DNA from 2 places in the Gordonia sp. LMA484 genome. Region 2 is predicted to be linked to the other one. Evidence: riboswitches for the same ligand, from Rfam matches in the RefSeq annotation. Region 2 holds a riboswitch; the other holds the start of a gene.

What was found. A riboswitch is a leader RNA that binds a small molecule or an ion and turns the genes downstream of it on or off. The one in region 2 is predicted to bind cyclic di-AMP.
Region 1: it holds a riboswitch for cyclic di-AMP, as region 2 does, so the genes downstream of both, AC4AMJ_RS17750 (transglycosylase family protein) here and AC4AMJ_RS10360 (C40 family peptidase) in region 2, are expected to answer to the same signal.

The regions. Positions count from the first base shown of each region.
Region 1 covers NZ_CM176700.1:4,014,216-4,019,329, forward strand. Annotated here, with positions in the region: gene AC4AMJ_RS17715 (MFS transporter) at 1-331, shown strand, start outside; gene AC4AMJ_RS17720 (DUF2771 family protein) at 341-892, shown strand; gene AC4AMJ_RS17725 (cold-shock protein) at 911-1,324, opposite strand; gene AC4AMJ_RS17730 (hypothetical protein) at 1,569-1,778, shown strand; gene AC4AMJ_RS17735 (flavin reductase family protein) at 1,781-2,323, shown strand; gene moaA (GTP 3',8-cyclase MoaA) at 2,320-3,408, shown strand; gene AC4AMJ_RS17745 (MoaD/ThiS family protein) at 3,415-3,663, shown strand; cyclic di-AMP (ydaO/yuaA leader) riboswitch at 3,916-4,100, shown strand; gene AC4AMJ_RS17750 (transglycosylase family protein) at 4,108-4,752, shown strand.
Region 2 covers NZ_CM176700.1:2,378,339-2,383,452, reverse strand. Annotated here, with positions in the region: gene AC4AMJ_RS10365 (DEDD exonuclease domain-containing protein) at 1-246, opposite strand, end outside; cyclic di-AMP (ydaO/yuaA leader) riboswitch at 827-1,009, shown strand; gene AC4AMJ_RS10360 (C40 family peptidase) at 1,024-1,704, shown strand; gene AC4AMJ_RS10355 (C40 family peptidase) at 1,892-2,914, shown strand; gene AC4AMJ_RS10350 (RodZ family helix-turn-helix domain-containing protein) at 2,983-4,461, shown strand; gene AC4AMJ_RS10345 (glycosyltransferase family 4 protein) at 4,461-5,114, shown strand, end outside.

The DNA.
Region 1 (5,114 bases), 1.6 Mb from region 2:
TGCCACGCTCGGTGTGGTGCTGCCGACCACGCTGTGGATAGGGTTCACCGTCGTCTCGGTGCTGCTGGGCATTGGGCTGGTGCAGACCGTGTTGACCAATCGCGGATCGTCGCTGGTGCCGGGTATCGGTGGACAACGCCCCGACTATGCCGAGCCGACGATCGCCATCCCCGCCCTCGGTGACACCGATCGCCTCCGCCGGCGCTCACACCGGTCACCGTCGGAGGCACCGACCCGCATGGCCCGCGCGCACCGCGAGGCTCCGCCGCAACCGCAGACCGATGACCGGGGTACCCCACCCACCAAACCCAATCGCACAGGACGGCCCTGAACGGTGAACGTGACCAGTGGAGAGAAGAAGGCGCTCGCCATCATCGCGGCGGTGATCGTCGCGTTCGTCGTTGTCGTCGGCGTGACGGTCGCGGTGCTGACCAAGGACCACTGGTCCGGGGACGGCTCAGACGACGATCCATATCTGCAGATCGCCGTCGGAGATCAGCTCGTCCGCGTCGACCCGACGCTGATGTGCACCGTGTTCCTCAAGGAGTGCGAGCCCTCGAATCCCGCCGACATCCGCGTCCAGCGGGTACCGGTCCCGGTCGGTGAATCCGCGGTTCTGTCGGTGTCCCAGGACATCGCCGAGTGGCCGTGGAATCTGGTGGTCCAGTACCTGACGCCGCAGGGACTCGAGGGCACGTCGGTACCGATGAGGTCGGGTTCCACCTATACGACGATGCTGCACTCCACCCCCGAGCGCATTCTGGTCAACATCGAGGTTCAGTTGCCGTCGGCCATCTCCGACAGTCAGACCCAGAATGTGATCGCCCGGGGCTATCTCGCCGCCGACACGGCCCCGGACAACCTTCGGTTACCGGGACCGCAGGACGGCTGAGACGTCGGCGAACCGAGCTCAGTGCTCGAGTTCGCGGGTGACCGCGCGCACCACCTCGGAGATCCGCTGCGAGGTCTTGCGATCGGGATAGCGCCCCTTGCGCAGTTCCGGCTGCACGGTGCCCTCGAGCAGCGTGATGAGGTCGGCCACCATGCCGTGCAGTTCATCCGGAGTGTGCCGCTTGACATCTTTACGCGCCGCCTCGCGGGTGTTCTTCGCGACGCTGGGCGCCGGCTCGAGCACAGCCACCTTCAAGGCCTGCGGTCCGCGACGGCCCGCAGCCATCCCGAACTCGACGCGCTGGCCCGGCTTGAGCGTCTCCACGCCCGCGGGCAACGCGGACGAGCGGACATAGACGTCCTCGCCGTTCTCCTGCGCGAGGAAGCCGAAGCCCTTTTCCGCGTCGTACCACTTCACCTTGCCGGTCGGCACTGTGCTCACCCTCATCTGTATTTCGGAAATCTGCATTTCGGACGTGTCATGACAAAAGCGCCCCTCACCTGATCAACAGCTGGCCCCATCGCGGGCCCGGCTCCACATCAGATGAGCAGAGGCGCCTATGAGCATTCAGTCTAGCCAACCGATCTGCGCCCGGTCACATGGAATACCCCACCAGCACCGCACCCAAAGGACCAGGCACCCTCCAGGCATCAGCGGTGTGATCTACCGTGGAAGCATGAAGCGCGGACCGTCCCCACGACTGCTGCAGGCAGCCGTGATCGTCTTCGCCGTCGGACTGGCGGCGATCGTGGCCCTGTTCGTGACGCCCATCGTCACCGACGGTGGCACGGCACCCACGGTCGTCTACGTGCTGACGATGTGCGCACCCCTCGGGTTCGTGTTGGGTCTCATCTTCGCCTTGCGGTCGGGCCGGAGGGTGCGGTGAGCATCGACGCTGCGCTCCCACTCGCCGGCGATCTCACGTCGGCGCAGGATTCCGCCACTCTCAAACGCGCGTACAGCTGCTTTCCGTCCGGCGTCGTCGCGGTCGCCTGCCATCTCGCCGGCCACAACGGGACCGCCGAACTGGCCGGGATGGCCGCGAGCGCCTTCACCACGGTCTCGCTCGATCCGCCGCTGGTGTCACTATGCGTGCAGAACAGCTCCACCACGTGGCCGCGGCTTCGGGAAGCCCCCGCAATCGGTGTCAGCGTGTTCGCCCGCGACCAATCCGCCCTCTGCCGTCAGCTCGCCGGTCCGAGCGAGACACGATTCGACGGCATCACGCCGTCGCGCACCGACGACGGAGCCGTGTTCATCCCGGACGCCGCCGCCGGCCTCTCCTGCTCGCTGTACAACGAGATCCCGGCGGGCGACCACACCCTGGTCCTGCTGCGCATCGAGGCCCTGCGTTGCGATCCCGACGTGGAGCCGCTCGTCTTCCATGCCAGTACGTTCCGATCGCTCGAAGCACTCAGGAACGGCTCATGACCATCGTCGCCCTCGGCCTGCCGACCACCCCGTCACCCGACCCCGGTGCGGTCGCCGACGCACCGACCAGCGGCCCGCTGCGGGACCGCTTCGGACGCATCGTGACCGACCTGCGGGTGTCGGTGACGGATCGATGCAATCTGCGGTGCACCTACTGCATGCCGGCCGAAGGGCTGCAGTGGTTGCCCACCGACGAAGTGCTCACGACCGCGGAACTGGAACGGGTGATCACCGTTGCGGTCCGCGACCTCGGTATCCGATCGATTCGCTTCACCGGTGGGGAACCGCTACTCCGACGCGATCTCGAGCAGCTGATCAGCACTGTCTCGGCGTTGCCCGCCCGGCCCGAGATCGCGATGACGACCAACGGACTCGGACTCGCCCGACGCATCGACGGTCTGGTGGCCGCCGGTCTGAACCGGGTGAATGTGTCGCTCGACACCGTGGACCGGGATCGGTTCGCCGAGATCACCCGCCGCGACCGCCTCGACAATGTCGTGATGGGAATGGCCGCGGCGCACCGCGCCGGCCTGCCCGTCAAGGTCAATGCGGTCCTCGCGGGCCACGAAGATCTCCCGCGGCTGCCCGATCTGCTGCTCTTCTGCCTCGAACACGGATATCAGCTGCGCATCATCGAGCAGATGCCCCTCGACGCCGACCATCAGTGGGACCGGTCGTCGATGGTGACCGCCGACGAGATCCTCGCGGCGCTGACATCGCGCTTCACCCTGCTCCCCGATCCTCGCCCCCGGGGCAGCGCCCCCGCCGCGACATGGCTGGTGGAGGGGTACGACGTCGACGGCGAGCCGGCACGGGTCGGCGTCATCGCTTCGGTCACGCGCCCCTTCTGCGGCGACTGCGATCGCACCCGGCTGACCGCCGACGGCGAGTTGCGGAACTGCCTGTTCGCCGAATCGGAGACGGACCTGCGTTCGCTTCTGCGCAGCGGACTTCCCGACGATGAGCTCGACGTCGCGATCGCCCAGCGATGGCGCGGCAACACGTGGGTCAAGAAGGCCGGCCACGGCGTCAACGATCCCGGATTCCACCAACCGACCCGGCCGATGTCGGCCATCGGGGGCTGACGACCCGTGCAACTCACCGTCCGATTCTTCGCTGCCGCGCGCGCGGCCGCCGGGACCGAATCCACGGTCGTCGAGCTCGACGCCGACGTCACTCTCGGCGAACTCGAGACTCTCCTGGCGTCCGGCGACGCCGATCTCGCGCGGGTCCTCGCCCGCTGCTCGTATCTGCGCGATTCGGTCGCACTCTGCGACCGCACCGCCCGACTGGGTCGCTGCGAAACCCTCGACGTGTTGCCGCCGTTTGCGGGTGGCTGAGACCACAATCCTGTTGTGACCTTCCTCACATAACGGATCGGTCACGAGAAGGACACAAGTCGACTATCGACCCGTGATCAGGCACGACGCCAAAACTGGGTCGAAAGCCCAACTCGGGCGCGGAAAATGGGCTTGCCAACAACGTGATTCGTGGTGCCAGACGTCGTAGTGTGACTGAACGACGCCCATGGGGGGTCACAAGCAAGTAACCAAATGCATACCGTCCCGGCGACCGCGCCGAACCTCGCTCCGCCGCCAGGGACGCCAGTACGACATCTAGGAGCGAGGACGGGGGACCCACCTCCCGAACAGAGATCCGGGCGTCAGACCGACGCCCTTGGGGTTAAGTCCCGGCGTGACGTTCACGTCGCGCCGAGACCGGGCACCTCTCGCCCGAACCCGACAGCTGACTTCGTAGGCGCGTGGAGAGAGGAAATACCAGCTATGTCCGGACGTCACCGCAAACCGTCGACCACCACGACCACCAAGACCTTCGCAAAGGTCGCCCTCACCGGCGCCGTCCTGGGCGGCGGTGCGGCACTACTGGGCACCGGCTCGGCGAACGCAGCCACCGACGCCGAGTGGAACCAGGTCGCCCAGTGTGAGTCGGGCGGCAACTGGGCCATCAACACCGGCAACGGCTACCAGGGCGGCCTGCAGTTCAGCCCGAGCACCTGGGCCGGACACGGCGGCACCCAGTTCGCGCCGAGCGCCGACCAGGCCACCCGCGAACAGCAGATCGTCGTCGCCGAGCGCGTTCTCGCCTCGCAGGGCAAGGGAGCATGGCCGGTCTGTGGCACGGGCCTGTCCGGCGCCACCCAGCGCACCGCTCCGGCCGTCCAGAAGCCGGCTCTGCCGCAGCTGCCCACCCTGCCTGCGCCGTTCAATTGGTCGACCACTCCTGAGGCCAAGACCACCAACGACGTGAAGACGCAGATCGACAAGGCGCTCGGCCAGGCCGTCGAGAACAACAAGATCAACCCCGAGGTCGAGAACCTGTGGAAGGCCGCCAAGCAGAGCGGCTACGAGCTCACCCCGGATCAGATCAAGCTGTTCAACCAGCACAAGGATCAGCTGCCCACTCCCTGAGCGCAGTAGCTGACACCAGCCCATACGGGCCCACAGTCGAAGGGCCCCGCACGATGGCCATGAGCCCGTGCGGGGCCCTTGTCCATTTCCGGGGTAGGCCGGAGATCCAGCGGAGGGGTGTTCCCCGATCCCTGAGGAACCCCGGAGCGCCAGCGGACGGGTGTTCCCCGATCCCTGAGGAACCCCGGAGCGCCAGCGGAGGGGTGTCACGAAGGGGCCCTTCGTGACGCATCCTCGCAGGCTCGGAGGCTCCTCAGGGACCGGGGTGGTAACGCCGGCTCGGAGGCTCCTCAGGGACCGGGGTGGTAACGCCGGCCAGGAGCTCCCTCAGGGACCGGTGGTAGCGCTCGGATGTTCTCAGG
Region 2 (5,114 bases):
CGGGATGGGGCAGCCGGGGTCGACGAGAGTGGCGAACTCACCGAGCACCTCACCGCCGCGGATCTTCACGGCCCCGATCTCGGTGATGCGGTCTGCGGTGGCGCTGCCACCGGTCGTCTCGAGGTCGACCACGACCAACGTGGTGTCGAACAGCGAGCGATCCGAGAAGTCGTCGCCGTCGTCGAGGTCCGCGAAGGTGAGTTGTCCGCCGGTCCCGGCCGATGAGTGCACCACGGTTGCGAACATTAGTTCGACGTAACGACAGATTCGGATGTGACAGGCGGGGAGGGTGTGATTTCACCCGTTGTCGGTGTCGCCCGGCCGGATCTGTCGGTGCGGGTTCCTACTCTCCTTCACATGTGACGCATGGCGCCGATCGTCCGGTTTGACGGCCGTCGACATGCCCACCGACTCAAATGAGATGGAGATCACACATGTACGTAGACTGCCAGACCTGCCCGGTCCGTCCGGTCGCCTGCGACGGGTGCATGATGCAGGTGCTGTTCGACCCTCCCAACTGCGAAAACCCCACCGGTGAAGGTGGAGGAAAGGTCACGGAAACGGCGGCCTCCGCCGACGCTGCGATCGACGCCGCGATCGATGTTTTCGTCTCCGCTGCAATGGTCACCAGAGACTCTGCAGTATCTGCAAGAAAAGGAAAAACTGCAGTTCAGAGTGGCGTTTCTGAGCGTCGTCTCCGGATATTGCGGGCTGGGTGAGTCGGACTCGGATTTCGGGGCCCCGAGGGTCGGTGGACAGACCCGCATCCGATTTCGTAACCTTTCCGAGACCTTTCAGAGCGTCCCGCTCCAACAGGAGTGGTCTGGACAGGTCACCGCTCAATCGCCCTCTGGGCGAACCGGGGAACCATCAGTTTTCGGAGCGATCCGAATTGGGGTGAATCGCGCATGCCCGGCGACGTGTCACGCGTCGTCGAGTCTGCCGTGTAGGGCCATTCTTCCGGCCCGAACCCGACAGCTAACTCGGTAGGCGGTCGAAGGGAGAGCAAGGAGAAGTCGCTTCGTGGCCAAACATCGTTTGGAGCAGCCCAACCGCGGCAGCAAGGTAGCCAAGCGCGCGGTCGTCGCAGGGTCGATCACCGTCGGCTCGCTGGCAGCTGTCGCCGGCCCGGCGCTCGCAGCGCCCGTGCAAATGCCGAACCTCGGCAGTTTCGAGCTTCCTGGGGTCGATACCAAGCAGGTCCCCCAGCAACCCAAGGCCACGCCGGCGGCCAAGTCGCCCGGCGCCAGCGTCGAGATCCCGAATCTCGGCACCTTCACCGTGCCCGGCCTCAACGGTGATCAGATCCCGCAGCAGTTCCGGCCCAAGGGTGGTGGCGGCCTGCTCGGCGCCCAGCCCACCGCGGCGCAGAAGGCCGTCCGGGTCGCCGAGAGCAAGATCGGCTCACCGTATTCATACGGTTCCGCCGGCCCGAACGCTTTCGACTGCTCGGGCCTCGTCTACTACTCGTACAAGCAGGCCGGTAAGACCATTCCGCGCGACAGCTACGGACAGCTGGGCGGCGGACGTCCGGTGGCATCGATCGCGCAGGCCAAGCCCGGCGACGTGCTGATCTTCAACGGGGGCGGGCACGCGGGCCTCTACGTCGGTAACGGGACCTTCGTGCACGCGTCGACCTACGGTGTGCCGGTGAAGAAGGACAAGGTGAGCAACTGGTCGGTCACCGGGATCCGACGCTACTGAGCATCGGCCACGATGTGAGCTTTGTTGGGCGGACCGCGCGAACTGCGTGGTCCGCCCAACCAGATCACCAGGGCCCTCGATGATCCGACACGGTCATCGGGCCTGGTGCCGGGGGGTTATCGGTGGAGGAGAAGTGACAAGCGTGGTAGCCGGATGGTCGCCCGCACGCAAGCGGTCCGTGCCGGCGATGCTCGCGGCCGCGGTGATGGTCTCGATCTTGTCGCTGTGTCAACTGGTCTCGGCGGGCGGGGCGGGTGATGCCTCGGCCGCGCCGGTTCGCACACCGGACCAGTTGCTGACGCAGTACAAGAAACTCAGCGACGCCGCCGAGCAGTCGGCCGAGGCGATGCACAATGCCAAGATCGAGTACGACAAACAGCGTGCCATCGTGGCAGATGCGAAGAAGGCGTCCGCTGAGGCGGATCGAAACCTGACGTCCACCGAGCAGCGCCTGGAGAGCTATCAGGACCGTGTCGACTCGGTGGTCCGCGCCAGTTACAAGGGTGCGCGGGTCAACCGGCTCTACGCGGTGCTGGTGAGTGACTCGCCGCAGTCGTTGCTCGACCAGATGTCCGGCCTCGAGCTGATCTCCCGCCAGGCGGCGCACGATCTGCAGGGTCTGAAAGACGCGCGCCGCACGACGCTGGCGGCGAAGGCGGCCGCCGACAAGACCGCGGCCGATGCCACAACCGCGGTGGCTGCCGCGGAGAAGACCCGTGGGGAACTCCAGGCCAAGCAGGCCAACCTCCAGCTGCAGGCGATCCAGATCCGAGCCGTGTACGAGTCGATGACCGGCAAGCAGCTCGCCGCGCTGCGGGGACCCAAGTTCGATTTCGACCCTCGCTTCATCCCGAAGGGCACCTCGCCCGAACTCGTCGCCGTCCAGGCGGCGCTGACCCGCATCGGTGATCCCTACGTATGGGGTGCGACGGGCCCGAACTCCTTCGACTGCTCGGGCCTGATGGTCTGGGCCTACCGTCAGGCAGGCAAGACCCTGCCACGTTCGAGCGAAGCCCAGATGGGTGCCGGCCGACCGGTCGACCGCAAGGACCTGCAGCCGGGCGACCTCATCATCTATTACCCGACCGCACATCACGTCGGCATGTACGTCGGCGACGGGTATGTGATCCACGCATCCACGTTCGGTGTGCCGGTGAAGGTCGTCCCGATCGATGATGCCGGACCGTACAACACCGCCCGCCGGTACTGAGTGACGCTTCGCATGGGCGCGTACGGGTGATCGGCGCCGACCTACCCCGCCGAATGTGGACCGCGCCGATGTCGATCGGCCTCGCTGTACTCGTGGCGGCGGGGACGGCCGGCTGTACGGATGCGCAGACCGCGGTCAGTCCATCGAGCAGCACGACGACCACGACGACTGCGGTCAACGTCTTCGAAGAGCAACGCGCGGCCGGGGTGCAGAGCACTCTCGATGACCTGAGTGCCGCGATCCTTGCCGGTGACGGGGCGCGCCTGGCCCCACTCATCGATCCGGCGGCGTCACCGGCCTTTCGCGCTCGCCTGCAGGTCGCGGCAGCCGATTTCTCCGGCCGCGTCGTGCACGCCGAGACAGCGGCGAGCAGGTCGGCCGCGCCGACCGCCGAGTCGTCGGCGCCCCGGTCGCCGGCGTCACGTTCGGCTGCGTCACGGCCGCCTGCATCGCCGTCATCGCGTGCGCCGGTTCCGCCACGCGGCACGGCGCTGCGACTCAAGGAGTTTCGCTACGAGATCGCGCCCACCAACGAGGCCGAGGTTCTTGTTCCGCCCGCTCTGCAGGGGCGACTGGACGCACAGGGCAGCTCGGACTCCTGGGTGGCGCCGGTGGAGCTGCACTATGCGCTCGGTGGTGCCACGACGCCGGGCGTCGACGAACCCGACATCATGGTGGACCTGCAACTCGTGATGGCGCGGTATGGCGACGACTGGAAGGTCGTCGGGGATTCCACGGCGATCGGCGGTACCGCGCCACCCACCCAGATGTGGGATCTGCCCGGACTCGCCGCCTCCGATGTCCACACCGGCGGCGGCACGTCGGTCATCACGTCCTACGCCGGCACCGATTCCGAGGTTGCCAAGGTGCGCCGGTTGCTGCCCGGCGCTGTGGCCTCGGTCACCGACTTCTGGGGGGATGACTGGCCTCAGCGGGCAGTGGTGGTCGCCACGCAGACGCCGGAGCAGTTCCGTCTCCTGTCGGGGAGTGCCGGCACCGACGTCACCGGGGCTGCCGCGGGAACCGTCTTCACACGCGTGGACACCGATGCCCGCGAAGCGGTCGGGCAGCGCGTGATCCTGACCCCGAGCTCGGCTGACCTCCCGGAACCTGCACTCGGGGTGGTGTTACGTCACGAACTGACCCACGTCGCGGCGCGGGTCAGCACGTCGCCCGGCGCCCCCTTGTGGATCACCGAGGGAGTGCCCGAGTACGTCGGTCGCAAGGGCACCTACGTGCGTTTCGACGATGCGGCACCGAATCTGGCCACGCGGATCCGCGCGGGTGAGGTTCCGGCCGACCTGCCCGAGGATCGGGACTTCGCCGTGGACTCCGACGAGGCGCTGGTGGCGTATCAGTCCGCGTGGTCGATCGCCCGGTATGTGGCGGGTCGCTTCGGCGACGACAAACTCAAGGCACTGTACCTGGGTGTCGCCGGCACCGATGACCGGCGGCGGCAGGATCAGGCCGTGTCCGATGCACTGGGCGTGTCACGCGTCCAGCTGGTCAGCTCATGGCGCCGATGGTTGACTGCTCAGGAGCGATGATGCATCGGACGCTGTTGATCACCAACGATTTCCCGCCCCGCCCGGGCGGAATACAGTCCTACCTGCAGAACCTGATCGACCTGCTGCCGCCGGAGGACGTGGTCGTATACGCGCCACGGTGGCGTGGCCACGAGGAATTCGACGCACAGCAGCCGTACACCGTGGTACGGCACCCGACAACCCTGATGCTGCCGACCCCGCTGGTCGCGCGTCGGGCGGCCAAGATCATACGGTCTCATGGCATCTCGACCGTCTGGTTCGGCGCTGCGGCCCCTCTCGCGACGCTCGCGCCCGCGGTTCGTCGGGCCGGTGCACGACGCGTGGTCGCGAGTACCCACGGCCACGAGGTCGGATGGTCGATGTTGCCGGTGGCGCGGCAGGTCCTCACCTTCATCGGTGGCCACGCCGATGTGGTCACCTTCGTCAGTCGGTACACCCGCGGACGGTTCGCCGCGGCGTTCGGTGCGCAGGCGGCGCTCGAATACCTGCCCCCGGGCGTGGACGCTTCCCGGTTCGCGCCGGATCCTCAGGCGCGTCAACGCGTTCGGCAGCAGCTCGGTCTCGGTGACCGGCCGACCGTGCTCTGCCTGTCGAGATTGGTGCCCCGTAAGGGACAGGACGTGTTGATCCGTGCATTGCCGCTGATCCGCCGG